2 regions of the Rhizobium sp. PRIMUS64 genome follow, and region 1 is predicted to be linked to the other one. Evidence: predicted binding sites of a transcription regulator. Region 1 holds the regulator's gene; the other holds the start of a gene.
The links. The regulator LexA, encoded in region 1, represses DNA repair genes until DNA is damaged. The targets are predictions, from matches to a motif close to TGTTCNNNNTGTGTTCNG.
Positions count from the first base shown of each region.

Region 2: a site for LexA is predicted at 5,162-5,179, ahead of MOV76_RS22915 (ribonuclease T2 family protein). Genes of this name have one in related genera too.

Region 1 covers NZ_JALBGX010000170.1:3,267-12,230, forward strand. Annotated here, with positions in the region: gene eno (phosphopyruvate hydratase) at 135-1,409, opposite strand; gene kdsA (3-deoxy-8-phosphooctulonate synthase) at 1,656-2,501, opposite strand; gene MOV76_RS35040 (VOC family protein) at 2,498-3,394, opposite strand; gene lexA (transcriptional repressor LexA) at 3,593-4,312, shown strand; gene MOV76_RS35050 (ComEC/Rec2 family competence protein) at 4,293-6,725, opposite strand; gene gltA (citrate synthase) at 7,016-8,305, shown strand; gene lpxB (lipid-A-disaccharide synthase) at 8,337-8,964, opposite strand, start outside.
Region 2 covers NZ_JALBGX010000063.1:30,873-39,836, forward strand. Annotated here, with positions in the region: gene MOV76_RS22890 (hypothetical protein) at 1-193, shown strand, start outside; gene MOV76_RS22895 (thiamine pyrophosphate-binding protein) at 224-1,876, opposite strand; gene MOV76_RS22900 (CaiB/BaiF CoA-transferase family protein) at 1,890-3,092, opposite strand; gene MOV76_RS22905 (DMT family transporter) at 3,117-4,073, opposite strand; gene MOV76_RS22910 (alpha/beta fold hydrolase) at 4,106-5,035, opposite strand; gene MOV76_RS22915 (ribonuclease T2 family protein) at 5,193-5,933, shown strand; gene ettA (energy-dependent translational throttle protein EttA) at 6,032-7,681, shown strand; gene MOV76_RS22925 (metalloregulator ArsR/SmtB family transcription factor) at 7,848-8,873, shown strand; partial or broken gene MOV76_RS22930 (methylenetetrahydrofolate reductase) at 8,875-8,964, shown strand, end outside.

The DNA.
Region 1 (8,964 bases):
CGCATGCTCTTGAACGCATTACCAATTCGTTCAATCTAACGCGCAGAGATTAACCGTTCGTTGACTCTAAAAACCGGGCAATAAAAAACCCGCGCCGGGAAGGCGCGGGTTAAACCATTGAACATCAGATCCGATCAGCCGCGAATGATCGAGCGGCCGGCATACTGGGCCTGCGGGCCGAGGCCCTCTTCGATGCGGATCAGCTGGTTGTACTTGGCAAGACGGTCGGAACGCGACAGCGAGCCGGTCTTGATCTGACCGCAGTTGGTGGCGACGGCGAGATCGGCGATGGTCGAATCTTCGGTCTCGCCGGAGCGGTGCGACATGACGGCGGTATAGGCCGCCTTGTGCGCCGTGTTGACGGCATCGAGCGTTTCCGTCAGCGAGCCGATCTGGTTGACCTTGACGAGGATCGAGTTGGCGACGCCCATGCGGATGCCGTCGCGAAGACGGGCGGAGTTGGTAACGAAGAGATCGTCGCCGACGAGCTGGGTCTTCTTGCCGGTCAGGTCGGTCAGCGTCTTCCAGCCGTCCCAATCGTCTTCGGCCATGCCGTCCTCGATCGAGATGATCGGATACTTGGCGGCGAGCTCAGCCAGATATTCGGCCATGGCGCCCGATTCCAGCGTGCGGCCTTCCCCTTCGAGAACGTATTTGCCGTCCTTGAAGAATTCGGTCGAGGCGCAGTCGAGGCCGAGGTAGATGTCCTCGCCCGGCTTGTAGCCGGCTTTCTCGACCGACTTCATGATGAAGTCGAGAGCTTCCGAAGCACTCTTCAGACCCGGTGCGAAACCGCCTTCGTCGCCGACATTGGTGTTATGGCCCTGCGCGGCAAGTTCCTTGCGCAGCGTATGGAAGACTTCCGAACCCATGCGCACGGCTTCGGCGATCGAATCGGCGCCGACCGGCAGGATCATGAATTCCTGGAAATCGATCGGATTGTCGGCGTGGGCGCCGCCGTTGATGATGTTCATCATCGGCACCGGCAGCAGGCTGGCGGAAGCGCCGCCGACATACCGGTAGAGCGGCAGGCCGGACGCCTGGGCGGCAGCCTTGGCGACGGCGAGCGACACGCCGAGGATGGCGTTGGCGCCGAGGCGCGACTTGTTCGGCGTGCCGTCCAGCTCGATCATGATATTGTCGATCTGGATCTGGTTTTCGGCGTCGATGCCACCGATCGCGTCGAAGATCTCGGTGTTGGCGGCTTCCACCGCCTTTTCGACACCCTTGCCCAGGTAGCGCTTGCCGCCGTCGCGCAGTTCGACCGCCTCATGCGCGCCCGTCGAGGCGCCCGAGGGAACGGCCGCGCGGCCCATGCTGCCATCTTCGAGATAGACATCGACTTCGACGGTGGGGTTGCCACGGCTATCGAGAATCTCGCGGGCGATGATATCGGTGATTGCAGTCATGGGTTCTTCCTGCTCGGTGGGTGGTGATAAGTCGGTTCGAAACCTGTCTTAGTCGAAGGCGTGCAAATTACAATGCTGCAATTTCCAGCCTTCGAAAGCGTTCGGATCTCGCCTAAAGAGCGTCGCGATCTTTCAGATTCGCTTGCCACGCTTTAGGTCTTTGGCTTTCCGCATGTCGTTGTCGCAAAACCGCTGCACACTTTTTCGCGACATGCCTATAGCACGATCATGTCAGGCTGTTGAACGTCAAGCCTTGGCGACCGCATCGAAGGCAAGCAGCTTTTCAAGCAGCCGCGGCATGTCCTTGAGATAGACCATGTTCGGGCCGTCGGAAGGTGCATTGTCGGGGTCCTGGTGGGTTTCGACGAAGACGCCGGCAATACCGGTGGCCACTGCTGCGCGCGCCAGCGTTTCCACGAATTCCCGCTGACCGCCGGAGGAATCGCCCTGCCCGCCCGGCTGCGCAACGGAATGGGTGGCATCGAAGATAACGGGCGCGCCCATCGCCGCCATGATCGGCAGCGAACGCATGTCGGAAACCAGCGTATTATAACCGAAGGAGGCGCCACGCTCGCACAGCAGCACGTTCGGATTGCCGCTGGCGTTGAGCTTCTTCAGGACGTTCTTCATATCCCAGGGAGCGAGGAACTGGCCCTTCTTGACATTGACGACGCGGCCGGTCTTGGCGGCGGCGATGAGAAGGTCGGTCTGGCGGCAAAGGAAGGCCGGGATCTGCAGGACGTCGACGACCTTTGCCACCTCCGCGCATTGCTCGGCGGTATGAACGTCGGTCAGGACAGGAAAGCCGAATTCCTTCTTGAGGTCAGCAAAGACCTCCATGCCCTTTTCGATCCCGATGCCGCGTTCAGCCGAAAGAGAAGTGCGGTTCGCCTTGTCGAAGGAGCTCTTGTAAACGAGGCCGATGCCGAGCTTTGCGCAAAGCTCTTTCAGCGTACCGGCAACCATGAAGGCGTGGTCGCGGCTCTCCATCTGGCAGGGACCGGCAATCAGCGACAGGCGGCCGGTATTGGAAAAGGTCACCTGGCCTTGGCCTTCGCCGATCTTGACTTCGGAATTCGTCTCAGTGCTCATCGTGTCTCCTCGAAGGCGAAGAGCGTGCCCTGCCCGGGCGCGGGCTTCACCAGAATGCGATTGTTCTTGCGCGTGTATGTCACCCCGTTAGCAGCCAAATGCGCTTCTGTCACGGCAAGATCGGCGACAATGAAGAGGATTGCCCGGCCACGCAGGCCGCGATCGGCGGATGAGCCGGCGATCTCGAAATAGGCTTCTAGCCCTTCCGGCGTCATCAGGCTGATTTTCGCGTTCGAAGCAGCAACATTGACGCCAAAACCGGTTTTCTCGACTGCCGCCTGCGCCACGGCAAGGCCGACGAAGGCTCCGAAAGCGGCGGCATCAGGCGCGCAGAGCGCGATCTCGGCAATGCCGGTGACGCCATTGGCATGCGTCTCCAGCGCGCCGCGGTCGGCCGGCAGCGGATTGACGCGTTCGACGCTGAAAAGGAAGAGATCGGGCGCTCGCAGGTCGCCGGCAAAAGCCAGCTTGAAGCCGGCGATGCTCTCAGAACCGTCCGGCATCGTCATCGGCCGGGTGAACTGCAGCATCTCGCCGGCGCTCGATCCGTTGCCGACGAAGTTCTGATGATCGATGCCGGCATCCTTACTGCCGAAAGCAAGCCCCGAAAGCCCCTCCTCGCCGCAGCGGAAGCGGAAGGCCCGGTTGCGGGCGGTGAAAACATTGCCTTGCCGCGCTGAGGCCTCGCTCTCCTCGACACTCGCAATCCCGAGCGGCTCCAGATAGGTCTTGTCGGCAAAAAAGACGCAGGCGTTTTCCGTTCCGAAGGGATGGCGTGCATCGGCGGCAACGGTGAAGCCGAGCTTGCCAAGCCTCTCGCGCGCCAGATCGATATTGACGACGGGCAGCACCACATGATCCAGCGGGTGCGGCTTGGCGGAACGCTCGTTCATGATATCCCTCCTGGAAACGGCAAGAGATGTGCGATGGCGCGCCCCTCAATGCAAGAGATGTGTCCCAATCCGGCGAATGAAAATAAAAATCTCAACGAGTTGGCGCCAAGTTTTACGGAAATTTAGCTACTTGCGGAACACATATGGAACATATAGTGTCTGTTCTGGATTTGTTTCAATCACGAGGTCACAACGTCGATGCTCACGCGCAAACAACAGGAGCTTCTCCTTTTCATTCATGAGCGCATGAAGGAATCCGGCGTTCCGCCATCTTTCGACGAAATGAAGGATGCCCTGGACCTCGCTTCCAAGTCCGGGATTCACCGGCTGATTACGGCGCTCGAGGAACGTGGCTTCATTCGCCGCCTACCGAACCGCGCCCGTGCGCTCGAGGTTATCAAGCTTCCGGAGGCCTACAGCCCCAGCATTCAGCCCCGGCGGGGCTTTTCGCCCAGCGTCATCGAGGGCAGCCTTGGCAAGCCGCAGCCGGTCGCCACTCCTGCTCCCGCAAAACCCGTCGCCGACAACGGCAACTCGGTCTCCGTGCCGGTCATGGGCCGTATCGCCGCCGGTGTTCCGATCTCGGCGATCCAGAACAACACCCACGACATCGTCGTTCCGGCCGACATGCTCGGTTCCGGTGAACATTATGCGCTCGAGGTCAAGGGCGATTCGATGATCGACGCCGGCATCTTCGACGGCGACACCGTGATTATTCGCAACGGCAGCACCGCAAGTCCTGGTGACATCGTCGTTGCTCTCGTCGACGACGAAGAAGCGACACTCAAACGCTTCCGCCGCAAAGGCGCCTCGATCGCGCTGGAGGCGGCCAACCCGGCTTACGAGACCCGGATTTTCGGGCCGGACCGCGTCAAGGTTCAGGGCAAGCTCGTCGGCCTCATTCGCCGCTATCACTGACATCAGGCATTCTAGATTCGGCAAAACTGTTGCTGCGCCAGTCATAGGCGCGATGCCGCATCCATGGCCGCGACAATGCATCGAATGCGGTTGCGACCTCCAGGCCGGCGTCGGCGAAGCGCAACTCGACGGAACCGGTCCTGCGCAGCGTTTCGCCGGTGAAGAGCGTCGCCCCTGAGCGGCAGCTGTTGAAGCGCAGGCGGACCGACGTCACGACGATATCGGCCGCGTCGCATGCTGGACCGAGATAGGCGGCATTGTCGATGACAGCAACCACGTGACCATTGCCAAGCCTTGATGTGCACCAGGCCTTCTTGACGCAGGAAAAGCGGTTTGCTTCACCGGCCGCTGCAGCCGCCCGCATCGCCGACCTTGCTTCGTTCTGCTGATCGCGGGAAAGCCTGACGCGGCGGTCTTCTCCCTCCGGCGGAAGAACAGGACCATCCAGCATCTTCGGCGGGTGATGCGTCGGCAGGACCAGCGCTCTCTGCCACTGGTCGAAGATGAAATCCGGCGGTCTTCCACGGTTGGAAGCCATGGCCCCCGCCTCGACGATTGCGACGAGACCACCATCCTCCGAAATCGCCAGATCCGGCGGCCGGGGAACCGGCAGAAGCAAGAGGACGAGCGTCGACACCGCGATGATCGATGTGCCGATATGGCGCAGCCGGGTGCGGAGCAGCGTCAGCAGCAGAAAGCCTGCGACGGCTATCGCGAAATACGAAGCGGGCAAGCGGCCGATGCCGATGTCGCCACCCCAGCCGGACACCGTCTTTGCGATCGCGATCACCAGATCGAGGCCGAATCCGACGACCTTCCAAGGCAAAACGTCCAGACCGAAAGGCATGAGCAGCATCGCCAGCAACCCGGCCGGCATGATGATGAAGGAGATGATCGGCATCGTCGCGAGGTTTGCCGGCAGGCCATAGGCAGTCAGGCGATGAAAATGCTCGATCGAAAACAGCGCGGTGGAAAAGCCGCCGATCAGCGAGGTCAGGAAGACGCCGCCGAAGAAACCCGCAACCGTAACGACGGGCCGAAAAACCGGCAGCTTCAGGAAAGCGTTTTCGCGGACGCGCCGGTCCTTCCACAGCTGGTAGCCAGATACCAACGCCAATGTCGCGGCAAAGGACATCTGGAAACTCGGACCCAAGACCTCGGACGGTGAAATGGCGAGAATGACGAGCGTCGAGAGAGCGACATTGCGCAGGCTGATCGACGGCCGGTCGAAGAAGACGGCAATCAACATGATCGCCATCATGATGAAGGCGCGTTCGGCCGAGACGGCAAAGCCGGAGATCAGGAAATAGGCCGTGACGGCGATGAGCGCGCCGGCAGCAGCGATCTTCTTGGTCGGATAGGCTTGGGCGACACCGGGAAAGAGGCTGAGCAGCATGCGGAAACCGACGAAGAAGATGCCGGCTGACAGCGCCATGTTGAGGCCGGAGATAGCGATGATATGAGCCAGACCGGACTGGCGCAGCGCCTCCGTCGTCTCATTCGAGATGGCGCGCCGCTCGTCCGTCACCAGAGCAGCGGCAAAAGCGCCGGTGTCGCCGGGCAGGATCGACCTTATGCGGTCGCCGATACCGCTGCGCAGCCGATAGAGACCTTCGAGCAGCGCTTCCGTCGTCGATCTGGCCGCTTGCGGACCTGCCTGCAAATCGACCTTTGTCGGCGCACCGTAGAAGAAGCCGTTGGCGCCGATGCCATCGAAATAGGCACCGAAGGAGAAGTCGTTGAGCTCCGGAAGCGCTGGACCTGCTGGCGGCGTCAGCCGTGCCCTGCCGGTTATGATATCACCGATCTCGAAAGGCGCGTCCGCGCCGCGGGCGATCGCGGTTATGCGCCCCGGCGGCCGCTTCACCTCCGGCGCCTCAGTGCCGGTGACGGCAAGAATATAGCGCCACCGCCCGCGACCATCGCCTTCGCGCCGCTCGACACGGCCGGTCACCGTCGTCGTCACTGATGAATCGAGGATCACGGTCGAAGCCCGTCGGCTCTCGAGCTGCGCCGAGACCACGCCGCAGGCGACAAGTGCAAGCGCCAGCAGCGTTGCCCGCAATGCCGCCCGGCTGCGGCTGGCGATGAGAACCGCGACGGTCAGCACCAACAGGCAGAGCAGCGATGCAACGAGCGGGAAGTCCGATGCCGCTAGAAACCAGAAGGCTGAGCCGGCGCCGAGGAAGACCGGTGAGAACAGCAGCAGGCGGCCATGGTCCGCCTCTTCGCCCAGCATGCGCATGCCACCACGCAGCGATTGCGAGGCTGCTGCCGGCAGCCGGTGGCGCCACGGTGTCGCCGACTGCGTCCTTGCAGGCCGCGTCACCACGACAGGCGGAGAAAAACCGGCGGAGTCGGCAAGGCCGGCGCCTGCTTCCGGCCGCAATTCGACTGTCGTCAACTCCTGCATGTGCTGCCCAAGGTCACTCGCCCAGACAGCCAGAATGCAACCGCCAATCAAATCCGGCAAGAATAATCGATTGAAAAGTGAGGGAAAATTGAAAGAGCCAAAAGAGCAGTCGAATCATCGGCTTCCGATATGCATGCGGCTCATCGCTGCAGTGCCTAAAAGGTGATACTGCAATGCACAAAATGCCATCACGGTAACTTGGCATTAGCCTCGCGATCATATAGCTATCGGTGAGGACGCTTAACCCCTATGGCGCTTTTATGGCGCCACCGCCATTTCGGAGGATCAGCATGACGGATCAAAGCGCTACAATAAAAATCGGTGACAAATCAGTCGACCTTGCCGTTAAAAGCGGCACGATCGGACCGAGCGTCATCGATATCGGTGCCCTCTACAAGAACACGGCTTCCTTCACCTACGATCCGGGTTTCACGTCGACTGCATCCTGTGAATCGAAAATCACCTACATCGACGGCGACGAAGGTGTCCTGCTGCATCGCGGCTATCCGATCGAGCAGCTTGCCGAACATGGCGACTTCCTCGAGGTCTGCTACCTCTTGCTTTACGGCGAACTGCCGACCACCGTGCAGAAGAAGGATTTCGATTATCGCGTCACGCACCACACCATGGTGCACGAGCAGATGAGCCGCTTCTTCACCGGCTTCCGCCGCGATGCGCATCCGATGGCCGTCATGTGCGGCTGCGTCGGCGCGCTGTCGGCCTTCTACCACGACTCCACCGACATCACCGATCCGCACCAGCGCATGGTCGCCAGCCTGCGCATGATCGCCAAGATGCCGACGCTTGCCGCCATGGCCTACAAGTACCATATCGGCCAGCCCTTCGTTTACCCGAAGAACGACCTCGACTATGCCTCGAACTTCCTGCGCATGTGTTTTGCCGTGCCTTGCGAGGAATATGTGGTCAATCCGGTGCTTGCCCGCGCCATGGACCGCATTTTCATCCTGCATGCCGATCATGAGCAGAACGCCTCGACCTCGACCGTCCGTCTCGCCGGTTCGTCGGGCGCCAACCCGTTCGCCTGCATCGCCGCCGGCATCGCCTGCCTCTGGGGCCCCGCGCATGGCGGCGCCAACGAAGCAGCGCTCAACATGCTGAACGAAATCGGCTCGGTCGACCACATTCCGGAATATATCGCCCGCGCCAAGGACAAGAACGATCCGTTCCGCCTGATGGGCTTCGGTCACCGCGTCTACAAGAACTACGATCCGCGCGCCAAGATCATGCAGAAGACGACGCATGAAGTGCTCGGCGAACTCGGCATCAAGGATGATCCGTTGCTCGAAGTGGCGATGGAGCTGGAGCGCATCGCGCTCACCGACGAATATTTCATCGAAAAGAAGCTCTATCCGAACATTGACTTCTATTCCGGCATCACGCTGAAGGCGCTGGGGTTCCCCACGACCATGTTCACCGTGCTCTTCGCGCTTGCCCGCACCGTCGGCTGGATCGCGCAGTGGAACGAGATGATCGAGGATCCGGAACAGCGCATCGGCCGTCCGCGCCAGCTCTATGTCGGCGAACCGAAGCGCGATTACATCCCGGTTTCGAAGCGCTGATCGCTTTAAAAGAACCCAAAAGAAAACCCGGTCAGAAATGACCGGGTTTTTTCTTTTCCAGCACGTCGAGAAGGATCTCGGCGGCGTGCTCGCCGGGCGGCTTTTCGGTCTGCATGCGTTGCCAGACGAGATCGTAACCCTCGTTCATCGCCTTCAATTGGAGCGTATCGGCCGACAGCCGCTCCATCCAGCGCGCCAGGCTTGCGCCGCGGACCACCTCGTTCAGATATTCCGGCACGACGGCATAATCGGCGATGATATTGGGCAATGCGCCCGTCCATACCTTGATGCGCTTGGTCAGCAGGCTGATGATCCAATCCGTCTTATAGACGGACACCGTCGGCACGCCGGCAAGGCCGAGTTCGAGGATGACCGTACCGGAAGCCGCCATCGCGGCATCCGCTTCGGCAAAGGCCTTCCACTTCTGCATGGATCCGACCACGACCTCCGGCGGCGTGGCCCAGCCGGCGACGAGACCCTTCACCAGCGCTTCATTGTGCGGCACGGTGGGCAGCAGGAAACGCATCGGGCCGTTGCGGGCGACGAGTTCCCTGGCCGCGTCCTCGAAAAACGGCAGCAGCCTGCTGATTTCGGAGGATCTTGACCCAGGAAGCATCAGGATCGTCTTACCCGCTTCGCCGACGGGTGCGCGCCCGGCG
Region 2 (8,964 bases), on a different contig from region 1:
TCCACAGCTCGTCAGCGACGCGAAAGCTCTTTTCCTGAAGTTTGCTCGAAAAGAACTCAAAGACCCGGAAACCGCAACAGAACGGGCTTTTGGTACTGCTCGCCGTGGTGTCACGCGGCAGTCGACGAGACAATATACCAACGAGAGCTGCGATCAGCTGGGCAGAATGCTGAAGCGCGAGCTCGCTCGCTAAGATTCTGCCGTCTCAAGCGCCGCTTTTCAATCAGGATTTCTCGCGAATCTGCGTCAGGGTCCGCGTCGGCGTGATCGCCTCGGGATCGAGCTTGATTTCGATGATCGCGGGTTTTCCGCTGGCACGTGCCCGCTCGAAGGCGGGGGCGAATTCCGCTGTCGTTTCCACCGTCTCGCCGTGGCCGCCATAGGCGCGGGCAAGGGCTGCGAAGTCGGGATTGGTCAGATCGGTGCTGCTGACGCGGCCGGGATACTCGCGCTCCTGATGCATGCGGATCGTGCCGTAGATGCCGTTGTTGACGACGACTGCGATGATCGGCAGGCCGTAGCGGATGGCGGTGGCGAATTCCTGGCCGTGCATCAGGAAGCAGCCGTCGCCGGCAAAGCAGATGACTTCGCGCTCGGGAAACAGCCGCTTGGCGGCCACCGCCGCCGGCAGGCCGTAACCCATCGAGCCGGAGGTGGGGGCGGCTTGGGTGTTGAAACGGCGAAAACGATGGAAGCGGTGCACCCAGGTGGCGTAGTTGCCCGCACCATTGGTGAAGATCGTCTGCGGTCCGGTATTGGCCTCCAGCCATTCCATGATCGGCCCCATATGGACGGCGCCCGGACCTGTCGATGGCGGCGTCGACCAGGCGAGATAGACCTGGTGCAGGCGTGCGGTGCGCTCGGTCCAGTGCGGTTCGCCCGGCGCTTCCAGATCGGCGAGCGCGGCGACGAAATCGGCCGGTGCCGCGCAGATGGCAAGATCCGGGCGATAGACGCGGCCGAGCTCGGAAGGGTCGGGATAGATGTGCACCAGCGATTGCTGGGGGTAGGGGATATCGATCAGCGTATAGGAGGAGGACGGCATTTCCGACATGCGGCTGCCGAGGAGGATCAGCAGGTCGCTCTCCTTGATCTCCTTCGCCAGAGTGGGATTGATACCGATGCCGACATCGCCGGCATAGCAGGGATGAAGATGATCGAACAACATCTGCCGGCGGAAGGAACAGCCGACAGGCAGCTGGAAACGCTCGGCGAAGCTCTGAAAATCGGCGACGGCATCGGCATCCCAGCGCGTGCCGCCAAGGATTACCATCGGCCGCTCGGCCTTCAGCAAGCGGAGATAGAAATCGTCGATCTGGCGGCGGCCGGGATGGGCCTCGACGTTGGCATAGTGCCTGGCGCGGGGTGCCTCGACCTCATCGCGCAACATGTCCTCCGGCAGCGTCAACACGACAGGGCCAGGTCGGCCGGAGGTTGCGACCGCAAAGGCGCGGGTGACGAATTCGGGAATACGGGCGGCATCGTCGATCTCACCCACCCATTTGGCGAATTCGGTGAAGGCGCGGCGGAACTCGACCTCCTGGAAGGCCTCGCGCTCGCGTGCTTCCCGCTGCACCTGGCCGATGAACAGGATCATCGGGATCGAGTCCTGCCTTGATATATGCAGGCCGGCGGAGGCGTTGGTGGCGCCGGGGCCGCGGGTCACCATGCAAATGCCGGGTTCGCCGGTCAGCCTGCCCCAACAATCCGCCATCATCGCCGCTCCGCCCTCCTGGCGGCAGACAAGGACGTCGATATCGCTGTCGCGCAACGCATCGAGCACGGCGAGGAAGCTCTCGCCGGGCACGCAGGAGAGACGCTTGACGCCATTCGCCTTCAGCGCCTCGACGATCAGTTCTCCGCCCGTCTTCTTCATGACAATGCCTTCTTCATGACGATGCCTTCCTCTCGAGCTCGGCGAGCTCCGCCAGGATTTCGGCCTGATGTTCGCCAAGACGCGGGCTCGGCCTGATGTAACGCAGCGGCGTCTCCGACAGCACCACAGGCGTCCTGACACCGGGGATCACAGTGCCCGCGGCATCTGCAAGGTCGATGCGCAGGCCGCGGGCCTGCACCTGCGGATGGGCGAACATTTCCTCGATCGTATTGATGGCGCCTGATGGAACCGCGTTCTCCTCGCAGGCCTTTAGCAGATCCGCCTTCTGCCATTTCAACGTCTCGGTGGAGACGAGGCGTCGCACTTCGCCGCGATTGCCGACGCGGGCCTTGTTGGTGGCGAAACGCTCGTCGCCGGCGATGGCCTCCAGGCCAAGGATGGTGCAGAGGCGACGGAACTGCCCATCGTTTCCAACTGCGAGAATGAGGTAGCCGTCCGCCGTCGGCACGACCTCATAGGGCGAGATATTGGGATGGGCGTTGCCGAGGCGGGTCGGCGCCTCGCCGGAAATCAGATAGTTCATGTTCTGATTGGCAAGCACGGCCGATTGCACATCGAGCAGGGCCATGTCGACCAACTGGCCTTCGCCTGATTTGAGGGCGTGAATCAGGGCGGCTTCGATCGCCGAGACGGCATAGATGCCGGTGAAGATATCGGCAATGGCGACGCCTGCCTTCATCGGCTGGCCGCCTGGTTCACCGGTGATCGACATGAAGCCGGACATGCCCTGGACGATGTAATCGTAGCCGGGGAGGCTGGCATAAGGGCCGTTCTGGCCGAAGCCGGTGATCGAGCAATAGACGAGCTTCGGGTTCACCTTGCGCAGGCTGTCATAATCGAGCCCGTATTTGACGAGGCCGCCGAGCTTGAAATTCTCGATGACCACGTCGGCGGTGGAGACGAGGCGGCGGACGAAATCCTGGCCTTCGGCGCTCTTCAGATCGGCAGTGACGGAGCGCTTGCCGCGATTGGCGGCGTGGTAATAGGCGGCCGAGAGGTTCTCGCCATCGGCACTTTCGACGAAGGGCGGCCCCCATTGGCGCGTGTCGTCGCCGCCGTCGGGATTTTCGACCTTGATGACGTCGGCACCGAGATCGGCGAGCATCTGTCCTGCCCAGGGGCCGGCGAGCACGCGGGCAAGCTCGATCACCCGGATACCGGCAAGCGGCGGCTTTTTCGTCACGGTCTCCGTCATGTTCCTCCGGGCTCTCATTCTCATTTAAGGCGCCAGCGTCACCTCAGATGTATCGGATACAGGCTTTGAAGCAAAGCGGCGCTCGCGCCAGAGGATGTAGAAGCCTGATGCCACGATGATGGCAATGCCGAGCCATTTGACCGCATCCGGAAAGTCGCCGAAGACCAGCCAGGCGAAGATTGTCGCCGAGACGATCTCGAAATATTGCAGCGGCGCCAGCGTCGAGGCCGGTGCTGCGCGATAGGCGTAGACGCCGAGGATGCCGGTGATTGCGGCCATGGCGCCGACGCCGGCGACATAGAACCAGGCGCGGCCTTCCGGCATGACCGGATCGAAGAGGTCCGAGCCGGTTCCCTGACCGAGGAAAAGCAGGAGGACACAGAAGAGCAGGCCCCAGATGCTCATCTGGAACTGCATCGACCAGGGGTCTTCCCTGCGCGAGAGGGCGCGGGTCATCAGCACGAAGATGGCGATGCACAGCGCGCTGACGACAGGCAGAAGCGCGATGTAGCCGACCTCTTCGAAACTCGGCTGGATGATCAGCATCGCCCCGAAGAAGCCGACGCCGCAGGCGGTATACCGCCGCCAGCCAATCGTCTCCTTCAGGAAGATGCCACCGAGGATCGTCACCATGATCGGCTCGACGAAGAAGATCGCGATCGCGTCTGCGACCGCCATATATTTCAGCGTCGTGACGAAGGAGATCATCGAGACGGTGATGATCGCGCCGCGGATGGCATGGAACAGGCTCTGTCGCCAGGAAAAATCGGCGAAGCTGCGCCGCCATATCACCAGTGGCAGCATGCAGAGCGCCTGGACGATGAAACGGCCGGCGGTGATCTCCCCGGATGGCACGGTCGTGATCGCAAGCTTGGCAAAAATATCGATGAGCGGCGAGACCATCACCGAGAGTACCATCAGCACAAGCCCCATCGTCACGTCGGAGGCGGACGAAACGGGGCGGGCGGAGGAGCTGCTCATGATGAAATCCCTGTACTCAGGATATTGGTCGCTCAGGATCTTGCGACGGCCCTGTCGCACCACTCGGCGAAGGCTGCGATCGCCGCATCCGCGCCGATCTCATTCAGTGTTTCGTGCCGCATGTCCTGATATATCTCACTGCTGATACGGGAGAAGCCTTGGTCTTTCAAATGGTTTGACAGCCAGAGTACCGCTTTTCCACGCTCTGTCGCCGGGTCCACTCCACCGCCGACCAGATGGATCGGCATATCCCGCGGCAGCCGGTCGAGATGGATTTTCTGCGGCGCGCGGAAGGTCAACTCGAAGAGATCGAGCCAGAGAGAGACTGAGGCGTCGAAGCCGCAGAGTGGATCGGCGACATACTTGTCAACTTCATCAGGACGACGCGACAGCCAATCGAACTCGGTGCGGCGGCCGGCAATGGATTTGCCCCAGGTGCCGAAGGTGAGCTTCGGCAGCAGGCCGCTCGGCACGTCAGAGCCCTTCAGCATGCGCTCGGCAAGCAGGATCGCCTGGGCGGCGCGGCCGGCAAGGCCAACGGCGAAATTCGAATTCCAGACGGCGACAGCATCGAAGTCGGCCGGAGCCGTGACGGCTGCATTGAGGGCGATGAGGCCGCCCATCGAATGGCCGAAGAGGATCACCGGCAGGCCGGGATGGCAGGAGGCCGCATGGCCGCGCATGGCGATGACGTCGCCAATCACCCTTTCGACCCCACCGCGCCGGGCAAAGCGGCCGATCGGCGCATCGGCTGCCGTCGTCTCGCCGTGGCCGCGATGATCGTGGGCATAGACAGGATAGCCGCGCACCGCCATCGCCTCGGCAAAGGAGCGGTATCGTTTCGAATGTTCGGCCAAGCCATGCGATATCAACAGGATCCCGCGTGCGGGGGTGATGGCCTCGGCATGGTGATAGGCCAGCGACGCCCCTGGCACGGCGAGCCTTTGCGTTTCAGAAAACATGTGGGTCCTCCCGGCGGCAACAGACCAGATCGCCGGGTAATTGCAACATCGGCGTTTGGTTATCCGATAACAAATTGCAGCCTTGTTGCGATTCAGGGTTGCGGCCTTTTGAATTTGATGCTTATTTGTTCCTGTATTGTTCTTTTTGGGGGTTGAAATGAGCAGCATGCAATTGCGTACCTTGTCGTTCGCTGTGTCGATGGTTATTGCCGGCGCCGCCGTGGCGCAGGAGGCCGGCGGGCGCACCCGCTTCATTCTGGCGGCGAGCTGGCAGCCGGCTTTTTGCCAGACAAACCAGAAGAAGGCCGAATGCGCCAGCCAGACCGGCGAGCGCCCTGACGCGACGAACTTCTCGTTGCACGGGCTCTGGCCGATGCGGCAGGATTATTGTGGTGTGAGCGCCGATCAGAAGACCGCCGACAAGGACGGCGACTGGAACAAGCTACCGGAGGTCACGCTTGCAGCGGAGACGAAGACGGCGCTTGCCAAGGCGATGCCCGGCACGCAATCCGGCCTGGAACGGCATGAATGGGTGAAGCACGGCACCTGCACGAAGATGAGTGCCGACGACTATTTCGGCGTCGGTGTGCATCTCGTGGGTGCACTCAACGCGTCGGCTGTGCGTGATCTCTTCGCTGCCAATATCGGCAAGCCGGTCAAGGCCGAAGCGATCAAGGCGGCTTTCGACAAGAGCTTTGGACCGGGTGCCGGCGATCGTGTCAAGATGAGCTGCCGGCGGGCCGGCAATGTCAGGATGATCAGCGAGCTGACGATCGGGCTTTCGGAAGCTGCCGGAGCGGCATCGGCGAAAAGTGCCGAGCTTGCCGATCTGATCCAAGGTGCTGGAAAAACGTCGTTCGGCTGCGACGAGGGCGTCGTCGACGCTGCGGGCTTTTGACCGGAAATCCTGAGTAAACCGGGTTTCGGCGTTGCCCGGAGGCGCTGTTTCGCCTACATAGCGGCACAATCAAAGTTTCCCGCCCGGAGCAGCGCAGCATGGCACGTCAGTTCATTTATCATATGTCCGGCCTCAACAAGGCCTATGGCAACAAGAAGATCCTGGAGAATATCCACCTTTCGTTCTACCCGGATGCCAAGATCGGTATCCTCGGTCCGAACGGCGCGGGTAAATCCACCGTACTGCGCATCATCGCGGGCCAGGACAAGGAGTATACCGGCGAAGCCTGGCTCGCCGAGGGTGCGACGGTTGGCTATCTGGAGCAGGAGCCACATCTCGATCCCAACAAGACGGTGTTCGAGAACGTCATGGAAGGCGTTGCCTCGAAGACCGCTGTCCTCGATCGTTACAACGAATTGATGATGAACTATTCCGATGAGACGGCGGAAGAGGGCGCCAAGCTTCAGGACGTCATCGACAGCCAGAACCTCTGGGATCTGGAAAGCCAGGTCGAAATGGCGATGGAAGCGCTGCGTTGCCCGCCGCGCGACGCCGAAGTCACCAGCCTTTCCGGTGGTGAGCGTCGCCGTGTCGCGCTCTGCCGTCTGCTGCTTTCGCAGCCGGATCTGCTGCTGCTCGACGAACCGACCAACCACCTGGACGCCGAAACCATCGCCTGGCTCGAAAAGCATCTACGCGACTATCCGGGCGCCGTGATGATGATCACCCACGATCGCTACTTCCTGGACAATGTCACCGGATGGATCCTCGAACTCGACCGCGGCCGTGGCATTCCTTACGAAGGCAACTACTCGGCCTACCTGCAGGCGAAAGCCAAGCGCATGCTGCAGGAAAGCCGCGAAGACGCATCGCGCCAGAAGGCGATCAGCCGCGAACAGGAATGGATCGCTTCCAGCCCGAAGGCCCGTCAGGCCAAGTCCAAGGCGCGTATCAAGTCCTACGAGCAGCTGGTGGATGCCGCCGAGAAGCAGCGTCCCGGCGACGCGCAGATCATCATCCCGGTCAGCGAGCGCCTCGGCCAGGTGGTCATCGAGATGGAAGGCATCACCAAGGGCTTCGAGGGCCGCACGCTGATCAACGACCTGTCGATCAAGCTGCCGCCGGGCGGCATCGTCGGCATCATCGGCCCGAACGGCGCCGGCAAGACAACACTGTTCAAGATGATCACTGGCCAGGAAAAGCCGGATGGCGGTTCGATCCGTATCGGCGAGACCGTGCATCTCGGTTATGTCGACCAGAGCCGTGACGCGCTTGCGGCTGACAAGACGGTCTGGGAAGAAATCTCCGGCGGCGCCGAAATCATCAAGCTCGGCAAGTTCGACATGAACTCCCGTGCCTATTGCGGCGCCTTCAACTTCAAGGGCGGCGACCAGCAGCAGAAGGTCGGCAATCTCTCCGGTGGTCAGCGCAACCGCGTTCACCTTGCCAAGATGCTGAAGGCCGGCGGCAACGTTCTGCTGCTCGACGAACCGACCAACGACCTCGATACGGAAACGCTGGGTGCGCTGGAAAACGCGCTGGAGAATTTCGCCGGCTGCGCCATCATCATCAGCCACGATCGCATGTTCCTCGACCGTCTGGCGACGCATATCCTCGCCTTCGAAGGCGACGGCCATGTCGAATGGTTCGAAGGTAACTTCGAGGATTATGAACAGGACAAGGTGCGCCGCCTTGGCCCCGACGCCCTTAACCCGGGCAGCCAGGCCCACAAGCGCCTGACGCGCTGATTTATTCCATCTGTTTTCGCTTGCGAGAGCCCCGGTTCGGCCGGGGCTTTTTCATGTCTGGCTCTGTCGCAATCTGAGCAGGCAATTTCGTGGAGAGAGCTAATTCTCGCTTGCCACCGCTTTTCAAATCACATAAAGATATCTTTATATCTTGATTGGATCGAAGATGAGCGAACCCTTGAAGCTTGGACTGGATGCGCTGGTGGACGTCTTGAAGGCGGCCGGCGAGCCCACGCGCCTGCGTCTTCTGGCGCTTCTTGACAGCGGCGACCTGACGGTGACCGATCTTACCGAAATTCTCGGCCAATCCCAGCCCCGCATCTCCCGTCACCTGAAGCTGCTCGGCGAGGCCGAACTGATCGAACGCTACCAGGAGGGCGCCTGGGCCTATTTCCGCCTCAAGCAGGACGGCAAGGCCGCCATGCTGGTGCGGGCGCTGCTGAAGCATGTTTCCGAGAACGATCCGACCATCCTTCGCGACGGCGAGCGGCTCTCGCAGGTCAAGCGTCAGCGCGCCGAGCGGGCGCAGGCCTATTTCAGCCGCAACGCGGCCGAGTGGGACGAGCTTCGCCGCCTGCATGCGGCCGACGAAGAGGTCGACGCCGCTGTCATCCGGCTGCTCGGCAGCCAGCCGATCGACTCGCTGCTCGATCTCGGCACCGGCACCGGCCGCATCCTCGAACTCTTGTCCGGGCTCTACCGCCGCGCGACCGGCGTCGATGCCAGCCGCGACATGCTGAGCGTGGCGCGTGCGAATCTCGACAAGTCCCGCATCACCAAGGCCACCGTGCGCCATGCCGATATCCTGAACCTGCCGTTCGAGGGACAGGATTTCGATCTGGTGACGATCCATCAGGTGCTGCATTTCTTCGATCAGCCGGAAATTGCGATCGCGGAAGCGGCGCGCATGCTCCGGCCGGGTGGCCGGCTCGTGGTCATCGACCTTGCGCCGCACACGCTCGAATATCTCCGCGACGAGCATGCGCATGTCCGTCTCGGCTTTTCGCACCAGGCAATGTCCGACTGGCTGCGCAAGGCCGGGCTCGACGTCGAGCAGGTCGTCGATCTTCATCCGGGTCAGCAAAGCGAGCAGGGGTTGACGGTTACCGTCTGGCTCGCGCGCGATCCGAGGCGCCTCATGGCTTCGCAGGCGAGCGAAGGTGCCGAACCTACATTTGCCGGGAGGGTATGACATGGTTTTGAAAAACGAAGCGCGCGGCCGCAACATCAGGGTCTCCTTCGAATTCTTCCCGCCTAAATCGGAGGAGATGGAAGGGCAGCTC